Regions from separate parts of the Staphylococcus ratti genome, predicted to be linked through region 1. Evidence: riboswitches for the same ligand, from Rfam matches in the RefSeq annotation. Region 1 holds a riboswitch; each other region holds the start of a gene.
What was found. A riboswitch is a leader RNA that binds a small molecule or an ion and turns the genes downstream of it on or off. The one in region 1 is predicted to bind thiamine pyrophosphate.

Region 1 (5,522 bases):
GAACGTGAAGACATTATGGCATTATGTAATGCGATTGACGATGTTTTAGATGCAATGGAAGAGACATCAGCGATGTTTGAGATGTATTCCATTGAATACACAGATGATTTCATGGCCGAATTTGTAGATAATATCCAAAAAGCCATTGGCGAAATGAAATTAGCGATTGGCTTAATGTCAGAGAAAAAACTATCTCATATGCGTGTGCATTCTATTAACATTAAAGAATTTGAAACAAATTGTGACGGTATTTTACGTCAATCGATTAAACATATTTTCAACAGTGAAACAGATCCTGTCACTTTAATCAAAATTAAAGACATTTATGAAAGCTTAGAAAATATTGCTGACCGTTGTCAGGCAGTAGCGAATAATTTTGAAACAATTATAATGAAAAATAGCTAAGGAGTATCAATTTTATGGAATTTTTAGTGCTGATAACGGTGGCTATTGTTATATTTTCATTAGTGTTTGATTTTATAAATGGGTTTCATGACACAGCGAATGCTGTAGCCACTGCTGTTTCGACGCGTGCATTAACACCGAGGCATGCCATTTTATTAGCGGCAATTATGAACTTTATTGGCGCATTGACATTTACAGGTGTTGCAACAACGATTACGAAAGATATTGTGGATCCGTTTACGATACACAACGGGTTAGTGGTAGTTCTCGCGGCCATTTTAGCAGCGATAGTATGGAACTTGGTGACATGGTATTTTGGGATTCCAAGTTCATCTTCTCATGCGTTAATCGGTGCAATTGCAGGTTCTGCTGTTGCTTCTGCAGGCTCGTTTAGTGTTTTACATTTTCAAGGTTTTACTAAAATTGTACTCGTATTATTACTTTCACCAGTGATTGCATTTATCGTTGGTTTTACGATTTATTCTATCGTGAAAAAAGTCTTTAAAAACGCGAACCTTGCGCGTACAAATCAAAATTTCCGTTTCTTCCAAATTTTCACAGCAGCGCTACAATCTTTTTCACACGGAACAAACGATGCTCAAAAATCAATGGGGATTATTACGATGGCTTTAATCGTCGCCAATCTTCAATCGGATGTAGAACCTGCATTGTGGGTTAAAGTTTCCTGTGCTGCGGCAATGGGATTAGGAACTGCAGTCGGTGGATGGCGTATTATTAAAACAGTCGGTGGAAACATTATGAAAATTCGTCCGGCAAATGGGGCAGCTGCAGACTTATCTTCTGCATTGACGATTTTCACAGCTTCTTATTTGCATTTTCCACTTTCAACGACACATGTTGTTTCTTCATCGATTTTAGGGGTTGGTTCTGCTAACCGCATTAAAGGTGTTCATTGGAATACAGCTAAGCGTATGATTGTTACGTGGGTAATTACTTTACCAATTACTGCAGTGATTGCTGCAATATTCTATCTCATTTTGAATATCTTTTTATAAATCAAACACCACATACGTCGACATCCACGACGTATGTGGTGTTTTTGTATAGGAACACATTTATAACGACACAGTAATAAAGTAAGGTCTTTACATAAAATAACCCTCGCTTAGCGTATGTGATCTCATAGACTAAACGAGGAATTGATTAAAATTAATGAATATAATTGTAAGATGATGCAATTGATGCTGGAATTGTACGATAATCAGGTGTTCCAGGTGGTGTATTGTAGTTTGTTTCAGAAATTAAAATACTACCATCAGGATTTACACGCTCTACGTAAGCAACATGCCCAACTGGGCCTTCATAGTTTTGCATTATAGATCCAACAGTAGGGTTATGATCAATCGTATAACCATCAGCTGAAGCATTTGTTGCCCAATGGTCTGCATTCCACCAGTACGTGCTAATCGGTTGACCAGCTTCCGCACGCTTATTGAATACGTACCAAGTACATTGTCCCCAATCGTAAAGATTTTGATGATTAAATGTTGGAGAGTTATAGCCGCCATTTGGTGTTGAACCATCAGGTGTACTTGAACCAGCTGAGCCATTACCGCCAGAACCACCAGGGATTTTTAATGTTTGATTTGGGAAAATAAGGTAACCATTTAAATTATTCGCGTTCATAATATCTTGTGCAGTTACCCCATATTGTGCGGCAATAATGTCTAATGATTCCCCAGCACGTACAGTATGTGTATTACCTTGAGAAAGGTTTGGTGCCGTAGTATTTTGTGTGTTACCGCTATTTCCTGAGCCAATTGAAAGCACTTGACCTGGGAAAATAATATGATTCGAAAGATTGTTATCTTGTGTAATTTGATCCACAGAGATATTGTATTTTTGTGCGATAGTCCAGATTGACTCACCAGATTGAACGGTATGTTGTGTTGAAGCATCCGCATCTTGGTGAGCTAATAATGCTGCAGCGCCAGAAGTAAATGTAAGTGCAAAAGCGAATTTTTTCAAAGTATTGCCTCCTTATTTTCATAGTTTGTTTAAATAAGTTACTACTTTATTAGATTCCACTTCATGGTAACAAAAATTAACCATGATTTGTGACATGTTACAAAGGTGTAATGTTGTGGTAAATAAAAAAGTGATCGAAAAACACTTGAAATGTTTTTAGGAATGGGACTTAAGTCCTATACCCGAATTTCATATTTTTTAAATATTAAAATGGTTGTAATAATTCATTTACTGTTTTAGCATTGAATTTATAAAGACAACCTCAAAAAGGAGGGGGAATGGATGACATCGATTTCTGAATCCGGTAATGTTAAAAAGCATCCATTTCAATATGGAAAAGTGTGGCTTTTCTTTACGTATTATTGGATTATTTTTGGCATTGCGACGTATTTTGGTCAGTTTTTACCTATGGAATGGCGTCAACCACTTTCTATAGGGTTGCTATTGCTCATACTCGTAACGATGGTCGTTCAACGTGCGCGTTTTAGCGGTCCAATTATGTCGCATGTGTATACCATTGTTTCTGGTTTATTATCTTATGCGACTTTTACTGCGACATTACAAGATTTAGGACCTAGTGTTTTCTTTAAAAATGTTTTATTGGCAATTATTGGTTTTGTCGTATTTGGTTTCATTGGTTTTTTTATGATTAAAGATGCTTCGAGTTTAGGAAAGTACCTATTTGTCACGCTTGTAGCATTAATTGTTGCTAGTCTTGTAGGATGGTTTATTCACAATCCGTTGTATCACACCATCATTGCTATTGTTGGGCTATTGCTTTTTCTCCTTTATACGTTGTATGATTTTAATAGGATGAAACGAGGCGCTTTCTCTCCGAGAGAAATGGGTTTTAATTTATTCTTGAATCTATTTAGAATTATTCGTTACGTGCTTCATATTGCACGTTACGTTCGCAGATAAAATTGAATATTAAAGTACCACTGGAAGTGCCATCATCTAATGGCTGAGATTAAAATAGTGATTTTGAAATTCCTGTACCTGATCCAGATAATGCTGGCGTAGGAAAGTGGCGTATATCTTTTTGGAGACTACAGGTGTGGAACAAAATCTTATTTGAAAGATTCATTCCCCTGTATAAGATGGATTGAAATCGAAATGTCATTCATTTCAATCATCTGTCGCTACTTTTTAACTTAACTCTGATATTAAAGACGAGGACAGCATGCTGTCCTCGTTTTTTTATGTTGTTTGGATAGAAGATGGAACCCTAATTGCAACGACTTAAGGAGGTTTAGAAATGATTATTGCTGTTACCCCTTATGAAATATTAAATGATAGGCATATAGACAGATTAGTAAAAATTGAACCATGGATTAATGGAGTGATTATACGTGTGCCAATGTCTCATGAGTCACTGAAAAAATGGCTTGGAATACTGATGGATAAAGGGTTCCCTAAGCAAAAGGTTATTATCCATACCAATATTTTATTGGCGCAAGAAATGGGAATGAAGCGTATTCATTTTAGTGAGTATCAGCTCCCGAAGCAACTAGATATGGCGTATTGGGAAGTGAGTATGTCGATCCATTCTCAAGAGATGATTCGCAAGATAAAACAGACAGGGGTGCGTTGGGGGCTTTTTGGACATTTGTATATGTCCCGCTCAAAACCAGGGAAAGCGCCACGTACGTTTAAAGAAGTGAACGATGCTTTAAGGGAGGACTTCCCCCTCGTAGGGATAGGGGGGATAAACGTGGAAACCATTGCGCACGTACCTAAAGCATTTCAAGGTGTAGCGATGATTGATGGGGCATTTAATCAAGATGTAAAGGGATTTTTAAAAATGGTGCAGAAATGGAATGGATAAGGAGGTGAGTCGATTGAAGGTGAAAGTGAATGGCGAAACGCAATGTTTTGATAAAGAGATATCGATAGCAGAAATGATTCAACATTTTGGAATTGAAAGCAAACGTATGGCAGTAGAAGTGAATGGTCAAGTAATCAAACGTTCATTATGGACTGCACATATGATTTCAGAAAATGATCAAATTGAAATACTTGAATTTGTAGGAGGCGGTTAACATGTTGAAAATTGGACAATTTACATTTAAATCTAGATTATTGCTCGGTACAGGGAAGTTTGAAAATGCTGACATTCAAAAGCAAGCGATTGTCGCTTCTGGAACTGAGGTGTTGACATTTGCGGTAAGACGTATGAATTTATATGACAATGCACTTCCAAATCCGCTAGCAGATATTGATTTAGAAAAATTTATAACTTTTCCGAACACAGCAGGAGCTAAAACAGCAGAAGAAGCAGTACGTATTGCTGAAATAGCCAATGAAGCAAGGGTCTGCGACATGGTTAAAGTAGAAGTGATAGGAGACGACGCGACGTTATTACCAGATCCTCTTGAAACATATAAAGCTTGTGAAATTTTGCTTGAAAAAGGGTACATTGTATGTCCGTACATTTCAGATGATGTCGTATTAGCCAAACGCTTAGAACAATTAGGCGTACACGCAGTGATGCCACTTGCTTCCCCAATAGGTACAGGTCGAGGCATCAGTAATCCATTAAATTTACGGTACATTATTGAAAAGAGCCAAGTGCCTGTAATTGTTGATGCAGGGATAGGTTCAGCCAAAGATTGTGCCGAAGCTATGGAATTAGGCGCGGATGCCATTTTGTTGAATTCTGCAATATCTAGTGCGAAAGACCCAGTTAAAATGGCAGAAGCAATGAAAAAAGGGATCGAAGCAGGGCGTCTGAGTTATGAAGCGGGACGTATCCCTATTCGTTACAATGCGGTTCAATCAAGCCCTTCAGAGGGAATCGGTTTTCTTTGATGAAACGTTATGATAGGCAAGAAAAATTCCATGCTTTTGGCAATACAACTCAGAAAAAATTACAAAACCTATGCGCACTGATTATTGGTGTAGGCGCGCTTGGAAGTGGTATTGCAGAACAACTTGTACGCAGTGGTATAGGCAAACTCATTATCGTCGATAGAGATATCGTGACGTTGTCTAATTTGCATCGTCAAAGTGGTTACCTTGAAGTAGATGCAAATGAAATGAAACCGAAAGTATTTGCGCTAAAAGAACGCCTTCAAGCTATGAATAGTGAAGTGAAAATTGAAGCGATGAATATGGAAGTCTTACCA
Region 2 (5,522 bases), 360 kb from region 1:
TTATTTCAGCCTTTCTTTTATCATTTCTTTTAGTTTAACATGAAAAAACATCATCGTTATATACTTAACTTATATAGAAAGGGAGCGAGACAGAAATCTATTTGATTTCGTTGTCTCGCCCCCACAAGGCTGACTAGGATTGAAATGAGCTGCTAAGTAAGCATATTTTCAATCCAGACAGCTACTGTGCTTTTTTTACTTTTTTACACATTTTTTGATGCGAGACAGAAATCTATTTGATTTCGTTGTCTCGCCCCCACAAGGCTGACTAGGATTGAAATAAGCGCTAAGCATATTTTCAATCCAGACAGCTACTGTGCTTTTTTTACTTTTTTACACATTTTTTTGATGCGAGACAGAAATCTATTTGATTTCGTTGTCTCGCCCCCACAAGGCTGACTAGGATTGAAATAAGCTGCTAAGCATATTTTCAATCCAGACAGCTACTGTGCTTTTTTTACTTTTTTACACATTTTTTTGATGCGAGACAGAAATCTATTTGATTTCGTTGTCTCGCCCCCACAAGGCTGACTAGGATTGAAATGAGCTGCTAAGCATATTTTCAATCCAGACAGCTACTGTGCTTTTTTACTTTTTTACACATTTTTTGATGCGAGACAGAAATCTATTTGATTTCGTTGTCTCGCCCCCACAAGGCTGACTAGGATTGAAATAAGCTGCTAAGCATATTTTCAATCCAGACAGCTACTGTGCTTTTTTACTTTTTTACACATTTTTTGATGCGAGACAGAAATCTATTTGACTTCGTTGTCTCACTCCCTTTTTGTATCACAAATATTAAGCATCCTCGCCATATTGTTCTATTTGTTCAGGCGACGGTTGACGCAACTGGAATATAAACGCAATGATGGCTGGAATGAGCATCAATACAAGAATTGGTGTAATAAAAATCGATAGCATTAATCCATGCACTAAAATGACGATATATTCTGTGAAAAGTTTAAAGAATAAAATACTAATCATAAATAATTTTAAATAGTAGTGTCGTCCTTGCAACATATTCGTCACTGATGTCCAAATAAAAGCCGTCACAATGACGAGCAATAAGAATAAACTCACCCATTCATACACATACTGTGTTTGTGAAAGTTGCCAATCACCAGAAAGAAATAAACCGTTACGATTTTTAAATTCAACTAAAATAAAGAAGAATAAAATGACACCACATGCGATACTGACATATTCTCGTTTTAACCATTTAGGCCGATGTAAGAAAGACGGAATGTCGTCTTCTTCTAGTTTTGCCCAACCAAACCATTTCTCTTTAATCATTTCGCGCTTGCGTCGAATTTTATCTAAATCAATGCTTCTACGCGTGCGATGTGAAAAATCTTGGGTTAATTCGTTTGTACGCGTTTGAAGATCTTTGAAATGGTGCTGAGATTGACCCACAAAACTGTATTTTTTACTTCGTACATACGGGTTTTCTTCTCCAGTAATTTCCTCTTGTGTCATCGGTAGAGCACGGCGTAAAAATAAGAAGTTCCAAATAGACATTTGCCCGAGTAACCATAAAATCACAAAGAACGTATTAATACTTAAGACATCTATAGGCGCCACTTCACGTTCTTCAATACGACCGTAGAGCACGAGTTGGCCAATAATATAACAAAGGCCATAACTGATAATAATCCAAAGATAATGCTTTTTACGATTAAATGGATTGAGTTCATCTTTATATGCGATATACCCAATATGTATGATAAAGGGAACTACAAAAACAAATGCCGCTATGCCATACACTTGTGACATAAAAATCAAAGTAAGCACAAAGTAAATGATCCCAATCAATAAAAATAAAATAGAAATGTCATAGTCGAAACGAGTGGTATTCGTTAATGTTCTTCCGATAAAGATCATAAAAATCCCAAATAATAAAATAATAATGCCACTCACTAAAGGAATTTCACCAATATAATTACTCATTACGCGAATGATTTCATTGAAAAAAGCCATAATAAAGTCCCACAAATTTTCAATATTAATTGCAGGTTTTTTATGCTGACTAAATTGGTGAATCAATGGGATATTAAGAAAAATAATAAGACTTAATAAAATAGAAATCGCACCGATAATATAACTGTAAATCACCTCGGTGTATTTATTAAACAAAGACATCCGCTTCACCTCACAATTATTATATACGAAGACATCAACTATGTCTTTATAAAAAACAAATCTCATTCTTTAGATGGAGAGACGTATTTTGTACTGTCACACCTTCTACCACACACACCGATTTACCTTAAATATAGACGACTGTTATCACTGTATTTAATTATATTATCTTTTTGTAGTCGTTTAAAACATATATTATACCAAAAATCACATTTTTTGTTGTGTACTTCTGATGTTTAACGTTTTAAAAAAAGGGGAACTCTTTTATATAGATACCTTTTAAAGGAGAGATGTAAAATGTCTAAAGAAGAAATTAAAAAAGCAGCTGAAAATGCTAAAGATAAAGAGCAAGAATTAAAAGATAAAAAAGAAGACACTAAAGAAGGCGCTGAAAAAACAAAAGACGATATTCAAAACACATTTGAATAATACGTCTCGCTCTATTGGCCTATAGGAACAGAGGGATTCCCTGTTCTTATAGGCTATTTTTGTTAGTCATTTTAATAAACATACCTCTCGTATTTTACGTTTAACATTTTGAATATTGTATTAACTTAAGAATGCACATTGACATTTAAAGGTGTCGGGTGTATAGTGACTTTAATCATTCAATAAAGACACACTAGGGGTGTGAAAACTGAGATGAGGTGTTTACCTCAAACCCTTTGAACCTGAACTAGACGATACTAGCGTAGGAAAGTGTGAGGAAAGCTCAAATTCCCTCGAGATAAGTATGCCTTTTTGCGCGTATGACTCTTTTAAAGATTTGCAGTTTCACTTCCACGTCATACACAGTACCTCTAGTTGAGGTGCTGTGTTTTTTTGTAATTAGGAGGATGTTTATGAGTTCAAGTAGAAAAGGTTTAACATTATCTGATATTTTAGTCACTGTGCTAATATCAGTCATTTTTGCTGTCATTTATAATTTTTGGTGGGTGGCCTACTATACTGTTCAACCGCTAGGCCTACACATCGATCAATTAATGTATGGTATGTGGTTCGCAGCAGCTATTGTTGCTTATTTAATCATTCCCAAAATGGGTATTGCACTAATTGCTGAATTTGCTGCAGGCGCTGGAGAAACAATCATAATGGGACGTTTCGATATTCCAACTATTATCTATGCATTACTTCAAGGTTTAGCTTGTGAAATTGTTTTCGCTATTTTCAAATACCGTTCTCGTACATTTATGGTCAGTATCCTTGCAGGTATGGCTGCTGCAATTATCAGCCTACCAATCGATTGGTATTATGGCTATTTAAGTGAAGTAGCCACTTGGAACTTAATTTTACTTATCGTTGCTCGTTTAATTAGTGGTGCGGTGCTTGCAGGAATGTTTTCTTATTTCCTTGTAAAAGCGTTGGACAAAACCGGTGTGACACAGCTTTTCCGCCCTGCCTCAAAAGAAGATTACGATGCTTTATAAGGAGTATGCAACGTGTTAAAAGCAACAAACTTACGATTAAAATATCCGAATGCCCCTCATAAAATTTTTGATGGGCTAAATATTGAAATTAAGGACAAAGAAAAGGTACTTTTACTCGGCCCTTCTGGCTCTGGGAAAAGTACATTATTGAATGTATTAAGTGGTATCGTACCTCATTTAATTGATTTACCCATGAAATATGAAACATTGAAAATCTCTCAAAATGCCGGCGTCATTTTTCAAGATCCAGACGCTCAATTTTGTATGCCGCAAGTCAATGAAGAGTTAGCATTTATTTTAGAGAATTACCAAGTTCCACCAACCGAAATGAATGTCAAAATAAAAGCGGCATTAGAAGCAGTTAAATTAGACGTCGATCCGAAGCAATCCATTCATCAATTAAGCGGCGGGATGAAGCAAAAATTAGCTATTGCTGGCACTTTACTGCAACAAACAGATACGTTATTTTTGGACGAACCTACAGCCATGCTCGATTCAGAAGCAACCGAAAATTTATGGCAACTGTTACGTGAAATTTGGAAAGAACAAACCGTTTTAATTGTTGAACATAAAGTTGAGCACATTTGGAACTATGTAGATCGTGTCATTTTGATGAATCACGATGGGCAGATTATTCAAGAAGGTACACCAACAGATATTTTGAACCATTTTGAAGCACTTTTATCTGAATATGGTGTTTGGCATCCTAATGCTTGGTTAGCAGCGCCTAAAACACTGGGATCTGCTGCATTACCCCATTCCTCATTTCAACTAGAATTGAATGGTGGCGTGATAAAGCGAGGCAAGCGTGTTTTATATCACATTCCATCATTTAGCATAAAGTCTGGTGATTGGGTTGCCATTACTGGTAAAAATGGAACAGGAAAAACGACTTTTTTTGAATCGCTTATGCAACTTATTCCATATGAAGGTACACTCACATACAATCAAAAACCGGTGCGCAAACTAAAAACAGCAGCTTCTCATATGTTTTTAGTCTATCAAAACCCAGAACTCCAATTTATTCAAAATACGGTTTATGATGAGATTTTTATTAATTTTAAGCATCAAAACGCACAAACAGCACAAAAAGAAACGAATGAAATGTTAGCGTTATTAGACTTAACACACGTCAAAGAGCAACACCCTTTTGAACTTTCAATGGGGCAAAAGCGCCGTCTAAGTGTTGCAGTGGCTTTAAGCACATCAGCGGACATTCTCCTTTTGGATGAACCTACGTTTGGATTGGATAGTCATAATACTTTTAAATTAATTCAACTGTTTCAACAACGTATTCAAAAAGGGCAAGCCATCATTATGATTACACATGACTCTGAAATCATAGCGCGTTACCCTTCTAAACGTTATGTCATCGAAAATGGGAAGATGTATGAAAGCGAGGCTTTAACATGATTGCATCTTGGAAAAACTATCGTACTTTTATGGATAATGTCAATATTATTACGAAACTCTTTTTAGGCCTTGCTTTATTTTTCTTTATTATTTTTGTACACAATTTTGATGTGATGCTCTACCTTGTCGCATTAATGTTTGGATTTATGCTCATTATGAGTGGCGCCAAATTACGCATTCTTTTCATTTTTGTAGGTTTTTCTATGTTCTTTGCGCTTAGTTCATCTTTATTTATGATTTTTTATGGAGATGGGCATCATGAGCTTTTTAAATTTGGTTTTATCCATATTACCATTGAAAGCCTTGTACGTGGTATACATTTATCGTTAAGAACTTTAACGATTAGTTTTTTCGGTTTATCTATTGCATTCACATCACAAGTAATCATGATATTTTACAGCTTTATGCAGCATATGAAAGTAAAACCTAAAATCGCTTATGCCTTTATGGCAGCTTTCCGAATGTTGCCATTAATTATCGAATCATTTTTTCAACTTAGACAAGCATTGAAAATGCGCTATCAAATCATTCAAAAACAAAATT
Region 3 (5,522 bases), 1.1 Mb from region 1:
TTTCTTGGTGATAAGCTGCCGTATCCACTTGGCTTAAAGCATCTATAAATGAGACTAAAAATGTTCCTGGCGCATCCGCCCCCTCACTTAATTCGGCATGTTCTGCGGCAATGTTATAAATGGACACCGCTTCTACTAATGCTTCTAATTCTGGTTTTGGTTGTCGTAATAAAAATGAAGCAATGACCGCACCTAATAAACAACCTGCACCTGTAATTTTAGTAAGTAGCGGAACACCATTGTCCAATTCAATCACTTTGTTATCTTGAACAATCACATCTTTTTCACCTGAGACTACAATAGCTGTTTGAAATTGTTCATAAGCGCGTTTGGCAATAGTTATTGTATCTATATCATCTGAACTATCTGTGCCTTTCATCGTTGTCGATTCGTCTACTAAAGTTAATATCTCTGAAGCGTTTCCTTTTATAACAGCAACATCCACTTGAGCTAAAAATTGACGACAATAGTCTTTTCGAAATTGTGACGCACCTACTGCAACAGGATCAAAAACAATTGGAACACCTTGATCATTAGCTTGTTTCGCAATTTCGAGCATATCTTCTCCAGTTTTTCGAGTTAAAGTTCCTATATTAATGAGCAAACCTTGTGTGATTTTAAAAAAGTCTTTCGCCTCTTCTGGCGCTTCGCTCATCGCTGGACTCGCGCCTAATGCTAATAATCCATTCGCAGTAAAATTTTTGACGACATCATTGGTGTAACAAACTACAAGCGGTTGTGTTGCTCTCATTTTTTCTAAGTAACTCTTCATTCTAATCCCAACCCTTCAACTGTTGATAAGCGAAATGATTGACCGGGCCTCGCCCTTGCCCAATCTCAGGCGTATGCTCAATTGCTAATGAAATATAGGCTTTCGCTTTCGCTACCGCGTCATAAACAGACTTTCCTTTCGCAAGCTCAGCAGTAATGACTGCTGAAAAAGTACATCCTGTACCGTGTGTATGCAATGTATCAAAACGGGGTGCTGTAAATGTAAATTCTCCTTCTTTAGTAAACAAATAATCACGTGCATCCCCTTCCAAATGCCCGCCTTTTAAAACAACCCCTTTGGAGCCAATTTCATTGATAAAAAAGCGTCCAGCTTTTTTTATCTCTGCTTCTGTTTGCAGTTTCATTTGGGTAATTTCTTCAGCTTCTGGAATATTAGGTGTGGCAACATCTGCAAGTGGCAGCAACGTATTTTTTAAAGCTTGTCTCCCTTGTGGCGCCATTAACGAATCGCCACTTTTCGCAATCATAACTGGATCGATCACATAAGGAATAGACTTACTTTTAATCTGGTTTGCTATCATAGTCATCATATCTATAGTTGGTATCATACCTGTTTTTAAAGCATGTGGTGGTTCGTCAGAAAATACACTTTCAAGTTGCTCTTCCACCCACGTTTGCTCTAAATTATGAATGTGTTGTACACCCAAAGAGTTTTGAGCTACGATACTCGTTATTGCCGCCATTCCATAAACACCACAGGAATGAAATGACTTTAAATCTGCCATGACGCCGGCACCGCCAGAAGGATCTGTACCTGCAATCGTTAATGCGATTTTTAATTTATTCATTGTTTTATCCCCCAAAATTCCATGTTTCTTGGTGATACGACATATTGAAAAAGTTTCGCTCATGCATTGTACTTTCTAAAAAGTTTCGTTTTAGTTGTTCTCGCTCTGCATCAGACGCATGCTCTGCACATGCATTCAACCACGTATCAATGTGTTCCATTAATTCATCCATTCCCTCAGCATAAAATTCAAACCATGCTTTTAATGGGTGGTTAGCGTCAAAGTCTACTTCACGTAACGCGCGTTGCGCAATTTGTTGATAGACGTATGGACAAGGTGCCATTGCAGCAATCGTATAGGCCACATCATCATAATGATAGGCATTAAAGTACATGTGCTTAATATAATGATCCGCAGAAGGATACCATTCTCCTTCTTTAATAATTTCATTATACGGTACTTTGACATAATCTGCGAGAATATGATGCGCTTCAACTTCCCCAGAAGCTGCAAATGCGATCTGTTCCGTCAAAAATTCAATTTCTTCTTTAGAATCCACTTTAGGAATTAACAATGCATAAATTTTGGCAAATTCAAATAAGTAGCGTGCATCCGCTCTTAAATAATGTTTGATTGCCTCTTCAGGAATATCCCCTTGAATCATACCTTGAATAAATTCATCACCATAAATACCATCAATAATTGTTGACGCCTCACGTTTAACAATTTCAGAAAATAACATAAAAAAACTCCTTTCAAATGAAAAAAGACTACATGATAAAGTAGCCTAGTCATCATAAAAAGGATTTAATGTCTACGCTACTTCCCTACGCTAGTGTTAACTATATCAGGTTCAAAGGGTCTGAATATCATTCATCTCAACCATACGGTTCCCCTAGTAGTCTTTTATTTAATTAAATTAAACGTAACAAAACCATTACAGAATATCAATAAAAAAAAGCACCGACTCAAAAATAAGTCAGTGCTTCAGACGATTTCTACAATCGCCTACCACCATCCGTTAGCTAAACGGAATTGAACTGCACGCTCTACAGAACCGTAACGTGAGTTTGCATAATTAATCATACCTTGAGTTTGAGTAGCTACACTACCTGTTCCCCAAGCTTCTTTTGTTTGACCAAGCCCTCTGTAACCTGTTGGGCTAACGATATTAGGATTACCACCTGATTCAGGTAAAACGATAGAATTCCACATTGCAGGTGTACCACCAGCATTAATAAATTGTTGATATACAGAACCAGAACCAGCAGCTGTTGATGGTGCTTGGTAATGAGATGTTGGTTGAGTTTGAACATGTGAATATGACGGCGTTACATATTGAGTTGCTGGTGCTGTATAAGTTTCATATGAACCAGACGTCGTGTAATTTACAGGTGCTGAATAGCTTGTAGATTGGTTGTAAGTAGCTGTTTCGAATGAACCAAAGCTAGATGACGTTGGTAAAACAAAGTTTTGCGTTGAAGTAGCACTGTGTGCTGCTGCCGCTGCCTCTGTTACATATAATTTTTCACCAGCGATGATAAGGTCAGATTTTAAATTATTCCAGTCTTTTAATTGTTGTACAGTAACATCGTATTTCTTTGAAATTTTATTTAAAGTATCACCCCATTGAATGAAGTGAACACCTTCTTGAACTTGTGTATGCTCTTGATGCGCTGCTTCAGCATTAGTAGCAAATTGTGCCGCTGCTAATAAACCTACTGTTGATGTTGCTAAAAGTAATTTTTTCATTTAGTAATCCTCCAGTAATTGGTATGAAAATCTGTTATGTTCACAAATAATATAGCACCAGTCTTTTTCAAAAAGATGACATTGACATTAAATAAAGTACCATTTTCATTACAAATATATTACAAAGTAAAACGAGGACATATCGCGCCCTCGCTCAACTACGTATATAAAGCTTAAAAATAAGCGGAGATATCTACATATTTAATGTCAATACACGTAGATAAATCTCCGCTTTAAGTGAATAAATGAAACTATTTTTGAGCGACGGGCGCATAGGCTAACGAAATCAAAAGGATTTCTATCCCCTATTGTTTCACTCAATATAATAGGCATTAATACACATGTGAGAAAAAAGATTAAAGTGAAAATAAAATTGAGTAGAAATATACGATATCATTGTTCAATGGTTCGTGTTTCATGTCATTGGAAAGATCGGGAGTAGGAAAGTAAATGGTTATAAGGTTTAGTATAAATGGATGATATTATCGTTTAATAAGCTTGGATTATTGGAATAGTGCTTTTTCACAGAGCTATGAGGATAGATGTTCTAATTGGAAAATAACCAATTCAGTTGCATAGCGTCGCTCTCCTTGATACTCATATCTTCGGCTTTGTATTTGGCCACTGATTGCAACGCGTGTCTCTTCTTGACATGTTTCATGAATATAGGTTGCAACGGTTCCAAAAGCTTTACAATTTAAATAATCAAAAATAGGTTTATCATGTTTGCTTTTATAATCCCGTTTTACCTTTAATGAAAAAGTGACAAATGGGGTTTCACCAGTATCAAAATAGTTAGGGGCTTTAGTAATGATACCTGTCGCTTGAAACTGATTTATCAATGTCACCTCCTTTCTGTATGACACTATCATACGCATTTCATGCCGTTAATGGCAAGCTTTGAAAAATGGTATATTGCGTATCAAACTGATACTATTCATCATACATTTCAGGAATTTTTTCAAAATTTACGTTATAATTGAAAATAAATATTCTTATTTCGTAAAATTGAGAAAGTTTTAAGGGGGTACGAATCAATGAAGACATTTAAAGCCTTGCGTTTTCAAATTGTATCTGAAAATGGTGCAGTGACTGAATATGAATTAAAAGATGGCGTCATTATAAACAAAGAAAATAGTGGGACTGGTTGGTTATTGGAAATCGTAATATCCGATATCCATTTAGAAGAAATGCAAGCATATATGGACGCTGAAGCGTTGTTAGATATTCGCGTCGTCATTACACGACCATCGAACGATCCCGCTTTGTTTGATGCAACGATCAAACATATTACACCACTCAAAGAAACGATATCTGTCGTCTTTGAATGTCACATTTATACATTGCGTCAAGTTTATGCAGAAAATTTACTAGAACAATTAGTTAGTGAGGGCCTTGAAGGCGAAGCACTTATAAAAACATTTAATCGCATGATGCAATCTAAGCCTCGACTTAAAGATGAAAGACAAGAAGAATAAGTAAACAATAAGGCTAACAGATAGCACATACATTATCTAATGAGAAACCACTGTTTAATCATGCACCGTTTCATATACGCACGATGAGATTAGGATTACAATTTGTGTTAAGTATGTCATTTCCTTAAGCGCCCTAACACAATAATACGTGATACCCTAGCCTCATCGTTTTATTTTCTCAAAATATAAATGCTTTATCTGAGCCTCTAGCAATTATTGAGGATCTTGTAAGGCAAAAGTTAATTCGCATTGGCAAGCTACTTGTCCATCCACAGTAGCTTTTGCAGTACCTTTACCAATTGGACCTTTAATTTTAGTGATTTCAACTTCTAATCTTAACGTATCTCCAGGGACAACTTGCTTTTTAAAACGACATTTATCAATTCCTGCAAACAAAGCAAGCTTACCTTTATTTTCTTCACTATTTAACATCGCAACAGCACCCGTTTGTGCTAATGCTTCTGTAATCAGTACACCTGGCATTACAGCATATTCTGGAAAATGTCCTTGGAAAAAGGGTTCATTTCCAGACACTTGTTTAATACCTACACAACGTTGACCAGGTTCATATTCAACCACTTTATCAATAAGTAAAAAAGGTTGACGATGTGGAATGATTTGTTTAATTTCGTTGTAGTTAAAAATTGTTTCCATTATGAACTAACCTCCAATGATTTCTTTAAAATGTTCCCAAAATTTGGGATTCAGCGCATCCAAAATATTATCTTGGTTAATTAAAAAGCCCATCATTAACCCTATAAAGAATAAAGCA
Region 4 (5,522 bases), 280 kb from region 1:
AGTGAAGCGCTTAAACGATATGAAATACCGGTTTCGGGATGTGACCTTATTGTTTACCATAGACCGGGAAGAGACAAAACGAAAAAACAGCATATCATTTTTTATCATGGTGCCTGCGGATGTAGTCAAATGTGGGAAAATCAGTACCATGCTTTCGAAAATTTTGATTTGTATTTCGTAAATGTTAGAGGGCAAGGTGAATCTTCTATGAAGCAAGGTGTACCGACTTATGAAGATGCTATAGAAGATGTACACAGAATGATGTCGTTTTTTAATATGGAAAAAGCGACTTTGGTAGGTCATTCATGGGGCGGAAATCCGCTTCAAGAATTTGTTTATCGTTATCCAGATAAGGTGAATGCGCTCGTACTCATAGGTAGTTGGGGACAACATAGAATCATGTCTGATAAGGAGAAAAAACAAATCAAGTATTCAAAAATAATTTATCGACTAATACCGTGGAAACTTGTAAGTCAACTTAACCCTAAAATGTGTTCGGATAACTTTAGAACCCAGTGCTATATTAAAAAAGCGCTCCTTGAATCGCACCGCTCGGTATTTTTAAATCTTGGTTTGAGCGCATATAAAGATGTGAGGGCAATTAAGCAATATAAAAATAATCCACCTATGTTATTGGTAAGAGGATCAGAAGATTTTCCTAAAGAATTAAACAGTATCTATACTTATTTAGAAGAAATTAACCCCAATGCACGTCAAGCTATTATAAAAAATACGAAACACCAACCTATGAATGATACACCGCAAGAATTGAACGATATTTTAAACTCATTTTTTGAAAAAGTATACTTAAAAATGTAGCGTTGAGTAGATACTCTAAATATATATCAAATAGCTATATATAATTGGGATAGCTCTTCCAAGGTGACAAAAAAGCCTCAAAATTCATTTTCTCGAATTTTGAGGCTTTCTTATACCCAGAGTATCAGTTTCTATTTTTGAATCAATTAGACATGGTCAGAAGCTAGTTCATCGTATTGATTAGATTTAAAAGTATCTTCATCTAATTGTTTTGTGATTTTAGCAGTACCTGTTCCGGCTAAAATGGAGTCATTCACATTAAGTGCTGTACGCCCCATGTCGATTAACGGTTCGACAGAGATTAAGACCCCTGCGAGACCTACCGGTAAGTTCAAAGCTGATAAAACAAGGATTGAAGCAAATGTCGCACCACCGCCAACACCCGCTACACCAAAAGAACTTAGCACAACGACGACAATTAACGTTAAAATGAATTGCCAATTGATTTCAACACCTGCCACTGGCGCTGCCATCATTGCTAACATGGCTGGGTAGATGCCGGCACAACCATTTTGACCAATAGATAAGCCGAATGAGCCAGAGAAATTCGCAATAGCAGGTGGCACACCTAAACGTTGTGTTTGCGTTTGAATGTTTAAAGGCAACGCGCCTGCGCTTGAACGAGATGTAAAAGCAAACAAAATAACTTCAGCCGTTTTCTTCATATATTGTAAAGGATTGATACCTAAAACGACTAAAATAAGCATATGAATGATATACATCGTCAGCAATGCAGCATAGGACGCAATAACGAATTTACCTAGCGTCCAAATGGCTGAAAAATCACTAGTCGCAATGGTTGTAATCATTATCGCTAAAATGCCGTACGGTGTTAAACGAAGTACGAAAGTGACGATGGCCATTACAAGGGCATAAACGGCATCAATACCTCGTTTGAGTAGACTTCCTTTTTCAGGTTCTTTACGTAAAACGCGTAAAAAGGCAAAGCCGATAAATGCGGCAAAAATGACTACTGCAATTGTAGAAGTTGCACGCGCCCCTGTGAAATCTAAAAATGGGTTTGCAGGTAATAATTCTAATATTTGAGCAGGTAATGTCGTAGCAGTCATTTCTTTAGCTTGGCTTGTGATTTCTGAACCACGAGCTTGCTCTGCTTGACCTAAATCGATTGAAGAGGCATCTAAACCAAACAGCATTGCATAAATGACGCCGACCATAGCGGCAATTGCAACAGTACCAATTAAAAACATAAAAATGAGTCCGCCCATTTTTGCGAACTTTTCTCCGATATCAATTTTGGTAAATGCTACTACAATTGAAACAAATACGAGAGGAATAACGATCATTTTTAAAAGTGACAAATACCCTTGTCCTACGATACCGATCCATTCTGTTGTTTGTGTTGTGATTTTGCTATTTGCTCCGTATGCAAGGTGCAAAATTAAGCCGAGTATAACACCTAAACCTAATGCCAAAAAGACACGTTTAGGAAATTTGATATGTTTTTTAGCCATCCAACCTAAGCCGACTAATACGAATATAAAAATGGCTAAATTGAGAATAATAAAAAATGTAGTCATTATCTATACGCTTCCTTTTAATTCCGATTTATAAAATAAGGATAATAGGTTATAGGTGTAAAAGCAAGTGTTATTTTACTATTGGTAGAAATATTCAAGTTTGTGCAATGCAGTTGCATCGCTTTGAATTGCTTTAGCCATTAAGTCTCCGACAATCGGAGACAAAAGTATACCATTACGATAATGACCTGTTGCGACATAGAGAGAATCAGAAATTTTCCCCATAATCGGATGTTCATTTGTGGTGATTGGTCGAATGCCTGTCCATGTTTTCACTGTACGATGATGACGTAATTTGGGTAACATCTCTTGGCTTGCGTCGTCTAACCACTTTAAATTGTTTTTATTATTCGTTGTTGACCAATTATCCCATTCTGAAGTAGCACCAATAAGGTAACGATTTGGTTTTTTAGGGACAATATAGCACCCATTTGTATTAAATAGTGTTGCTTGTGTTAAAGGAAAGGAAGTTTCGATGAGTTTCACATCGCCTTTAACGGCATGTGTATGGATGAAAATCCCTAAGTTATTTAATAATTTGCCACTCCACGCGCCTGCAGCAATGACTAAAATATCTGCATACATCGTCCCTTTAGATGTAGATACCTCATAACCTTCTGATTTCTGTGCAATGTGCAGTACTTCGGTATGAGGGGAGAAATGAATGTTGTTTTGTGTACTTACCGAACGGGTGAGTGCTTGAGTATATAAATTTGCATTGATTTGTGCATCGTCTTGAATTTTAAATGCGGCAGTTGATTCTAGTGAAAGGTGAGGGAACATACTGTACAATTCTGCATTTGAAAACCAATGGATACGATGATCATCTCGTTTTAAAAATGAATATTGCTGTTGAATTTTGGCTATGTCCTGCTTGTTTGTAGCGATTTTGATGAGACCATGGGATTGAAATTCAATATCTATGTCTGTTTCATTATAAAGTTGACGTGCTAGATCTGGCATCATCGCACGACTTTGCATCGCTAGGCGATAAAGTGGGGTGTCTTCGAAAAATTCATTTTGTGCGCCTAGCATACCTCCAGCAGCATAGGATGCATTCATTCGTGGAGTAGAGCGATCTATAATTGAAATGTGATAAGGACCCTTTGAAAGTTGTCGAGCAATGGATAAACCGATTACACCGCCGCCAATAATTATCACTTTTTGCATACAAAAAACCTCCTACACCATGTGCAAGAGGCTACGCTATATAGAAAAATACAAAGATATATCAATAGTTTAGATTATAAAATGCATTTTGCTTCCCTTCGTTGGTACTAACCACTTCAGGTTCAAAGAGTTAAGATGACGTCTTTCTCAGCTCAATTAAGAGCACCCCTAGCACATGTATTAAATTGGAATGTTATTAAACGATTTTAACCGCCAAATAGACGTTGCCAAAATCCTTTTTGTTCGTTGTTGTTTTTAATTGTTGTAACAAGCTCTTTTTGCTCTTTCGCTTGAGACTCGATACTTTCTTGTGTTTTGGATAACTGTTCAGTTTGTTGTTTTTGACTTTCAGTAATGGCGTTTAATGATTTTGTATTTGTTTCAAGTTGGCTGTTAAGCTGATTATGTAATGATTTTAATTCTTCTTGTTGTTTGTGTACTTGAGAAATCATTTGACCTAATAGTTGACGCTCTTCACGCATTTTGTCGATTTCAGCCTTAAGTTCTTGCATAACTTGTGGAAATTGTTGGTCACTTGGTAAGTTATGATTGTCCTCTTTAACGATAACTTGTAAAAAGTCTTTTTCTTGTTCAAGTTCTTCAAATGCAAGTTCGTAACTGTTTGTACGTCCAACACGTTCTGCAATTTCTTGGAATAACTCGATGTCTTCTTCTTGGAAATCCGTTGCTTCACGCCCACGGTACTCTGTTTTTTTCAATTGGTAGCCACGTTCTTCTAAGTGCTGTACAATTTTACGCACTTGCTTTTCACTTAGCCCTGATTTCAGTGCAAACTCTTTTGTTAGCATATGAATGAATCCTTTCTATATCAGTCTATTTAGACATACGGTAGTCTGAGTTCACTGACCCGTCAGTCTCACTTACACCTTATTGTAACGGCTTTGAAATACGATTTCAAGGGCTTATGCGTTCATATCTCTACTTAAGTCCATTTTTATGAGTAACGGGTAAATGACTTTACGCGGAATGCGATTGGCAAAAACGTACTTTAAGATATAGCATGATTTTACACTTGTGCCATAAATATCTTTAGTGAGAGGAATATTTGCTTTTATATATAAATCAAGTGGAACGGGCTTTCCTTTACGGTTCAGGGATGGTTGAACATAAGCAATTTGAGTTTGTTTTTCATAACCGTTTTCGGTTAAAAAATGGCGACGAAAAGCGATATCTTTCGTTACTTCATTATTGGCATCAGGTGCTTCAAGTGTGGATTCAAACATAAAAAAGTTAACATTTCGTCCGTGAAGTTGATTCGATAATTGATTAACCCCTTTTTCAATTTCAACTAACGTAGCTTTTAAATAAGCCTCACAATGTTCACCGGGTTCAGCAATGAGATATATGATGAAACCAGTGTTTGTTGTTGCCTCATAATGTGCTGTTGAGAAGCTCACCACGCGATTGTTTTCAATACCGACTAAAAAGACATAATCGTTTTGTGTTTTTTCAGTTTTTAAGGATTGGATAAAAACCGATTCATCTTCAGTTACAAGGGGGTCTAATTTATCCATATAAAAATCGAGTGCAGGTTCGAACCATTTATCTTTTGCAGATTTAATTTGTATAAATTCCATTACGCTCACCTCTTTTGATTGATAACAGTATAGCATAGATGTCATTGAACAATCGCTCAGACATTCAACTAATAGGGGAGAAGTCTTTTCGACGTGTGACAATGTGACGTTATCATAACGTTGTTTTGAACCACGCTTGATGTCCATTTCAAAAATATAGAGGCTAGGACAAGGCACGATTGTGGGCATACTCTCACGTAGTTTAGAGTATTTGTGCAATGTCCCAACCCCTACATAGGTCATTTATATTTTAAATGTTTAACGAACAACTTACTTTCACTCGATGTCTCCCTTATGTTCAGAAGGTTTGTGCGTGTCAGTAGACTCATCAATGTAAGCAGCATTGTTATGCGCTACCTCTCCATGACGTAAAGTATCTTTTTGAACAATGACT

Region 2: it holds a riboswitch for thiamine pyrophosphate, as region 1 does, so the genes downstream of both, LN051_RS07810 (ECF transporter S component) here and LN051_RS09660 (thiamine phosphate synthase) in region 1, are expected to answer to the same signal.
Region 3: it holds a riboswitch for thiamine pyrophosphate, as region 1 does, so the genes downstream of both, tenA (thiaminase II) here and LN051_RS09660 (thiamine phosphate synthase) in region 1, are expected to answer to the same signal.
Region 4: it holds a riboswitch for thiamine pyrophosphate, as region 1 does, so the genes downstream of both, thiO (glycine oxidase ThiO) here and LN051_RS09660 (thiamine phosphate synthase) in region 1, are expected to answer to the same signal.

What each region holds. Positions count from the first base shown of each region.
Region 1 covers NZ_CP086654.1:1,983,334-1,988,855, reverse strand. The annotation lists gene LN051_RS09680 (DUF47 domain-containing protein) at 1-405, shown strand, start outside; gene LN051_RS09675 (inorganic phosphate transporter) at 420-1,421, shown strand; gene LN051_RS09670 (LysM peptidoglycan-binding domain-containing protein) at 1,576-2,394, opposite strand; gene LN051_RS09665 (Bax inhibitor-1 family protein) at 2,677-3,315, shown strand; TPP riboswitch at 3,328-3,437, shown strand; gene LN051_RS09660 (thiamine phosphate synthase) at 3,653-4,222, shown strand; gene thiS (sulfur carrier protein ThiS) at 4,242-4,436, shown strand; gene LN051_RS09650 (thiazole synthase) at 4,438-5,205, shown strand; gene LN051_RS09645 (ThiF family adenylyltransferase) at 5,205-5,522, shown strand, end outside.
Region 2 covers NZ_CP086654.1:1,623,350-1,628,871, forward strand. The annotation lists gene LN051_RS07795 (class I SAM-dependent rRNA methyltransferase) at 1-1, opposite strand, end outside; gene auxA (lipoteichoic acid stability factor AuxA) at 799-2,139, opposite strand; gene graF (glycopeptide resistance-associated protein GraF) at 2,437-2,568, shown strand; TPP riboswitch at 2,754-2,854, shown strand; gene LN051_RS07810 (ECF transporter S component) at 2,982-3,566, shown strand; gene LN051_RS07815 (ABC transporter ATP-binding protein) at 3,579-4,979, shown strand; gene LN051_RS07820 (energy-coupling factor transporter transmembrane component T family protein) at 4,976-5,522, shown strand, end outside.
Region 3 covers NZ_CP086654.1:716,979-722,500, reverse strand. The annotation lists gene thiM (hydroxyethylthiazole kinase) at 1-772, opposite strand, end outside; gene thiD (bifunctional hydroxymethylpyrimidine kinase/phosphomethylpyrimidine kinase) at 774-1,580, opposite strand; gene tenA (thiaminase II) at 1,585-2,262, opposite strand; TPP riboswitch at 2,328-2,427, opposite strand; gene LN051_RS03310 (LysM peptidoglycan-binding domain-containing protein) at 2,529-3,272, opposite strand; gene LN051_RS03305 (single-stranded DNA-binding protein) at 3,803-4,120, opposite strand; gene LN051_RS03300 (YwpF-like family protein) at 4,310-4,750, shown strand; gene fabZ (3-hydroxyacyl-ACP dehydratase FabZ) at 4,964-5,404, opposite strand; gene LN051_RS03290 (DNA-directed RNA polymerase subunit beta) at 5,411-5,522, opposite strand, start outside.
Region 4 covers NZ_CP086654.1:2,264,857-2,270,378, reverse strand. The annotation lists gene LN051_RS11125 (alpha/beta fold hydrolase) at 1-819, shown strand, start outside; gene LN051_RS11120 (L-cystine transporter) at 966-2,360, opposite strand; gene thiO (glycine oxidase ThiO) at 2,439-3,530, opposite strand; TPP riboswitch at 3,607-3,710, opposite strand; gene LN051_RS11110 (DNA-binding protein) at 3,737-4,339, opposite strand; gene LN051_RS11105 (hypothetical protein) at 4,454-5,128, opposite strand; gene LN051_RS11100 (general stress protein) at 5,405-5,522, opposite strand, start outside.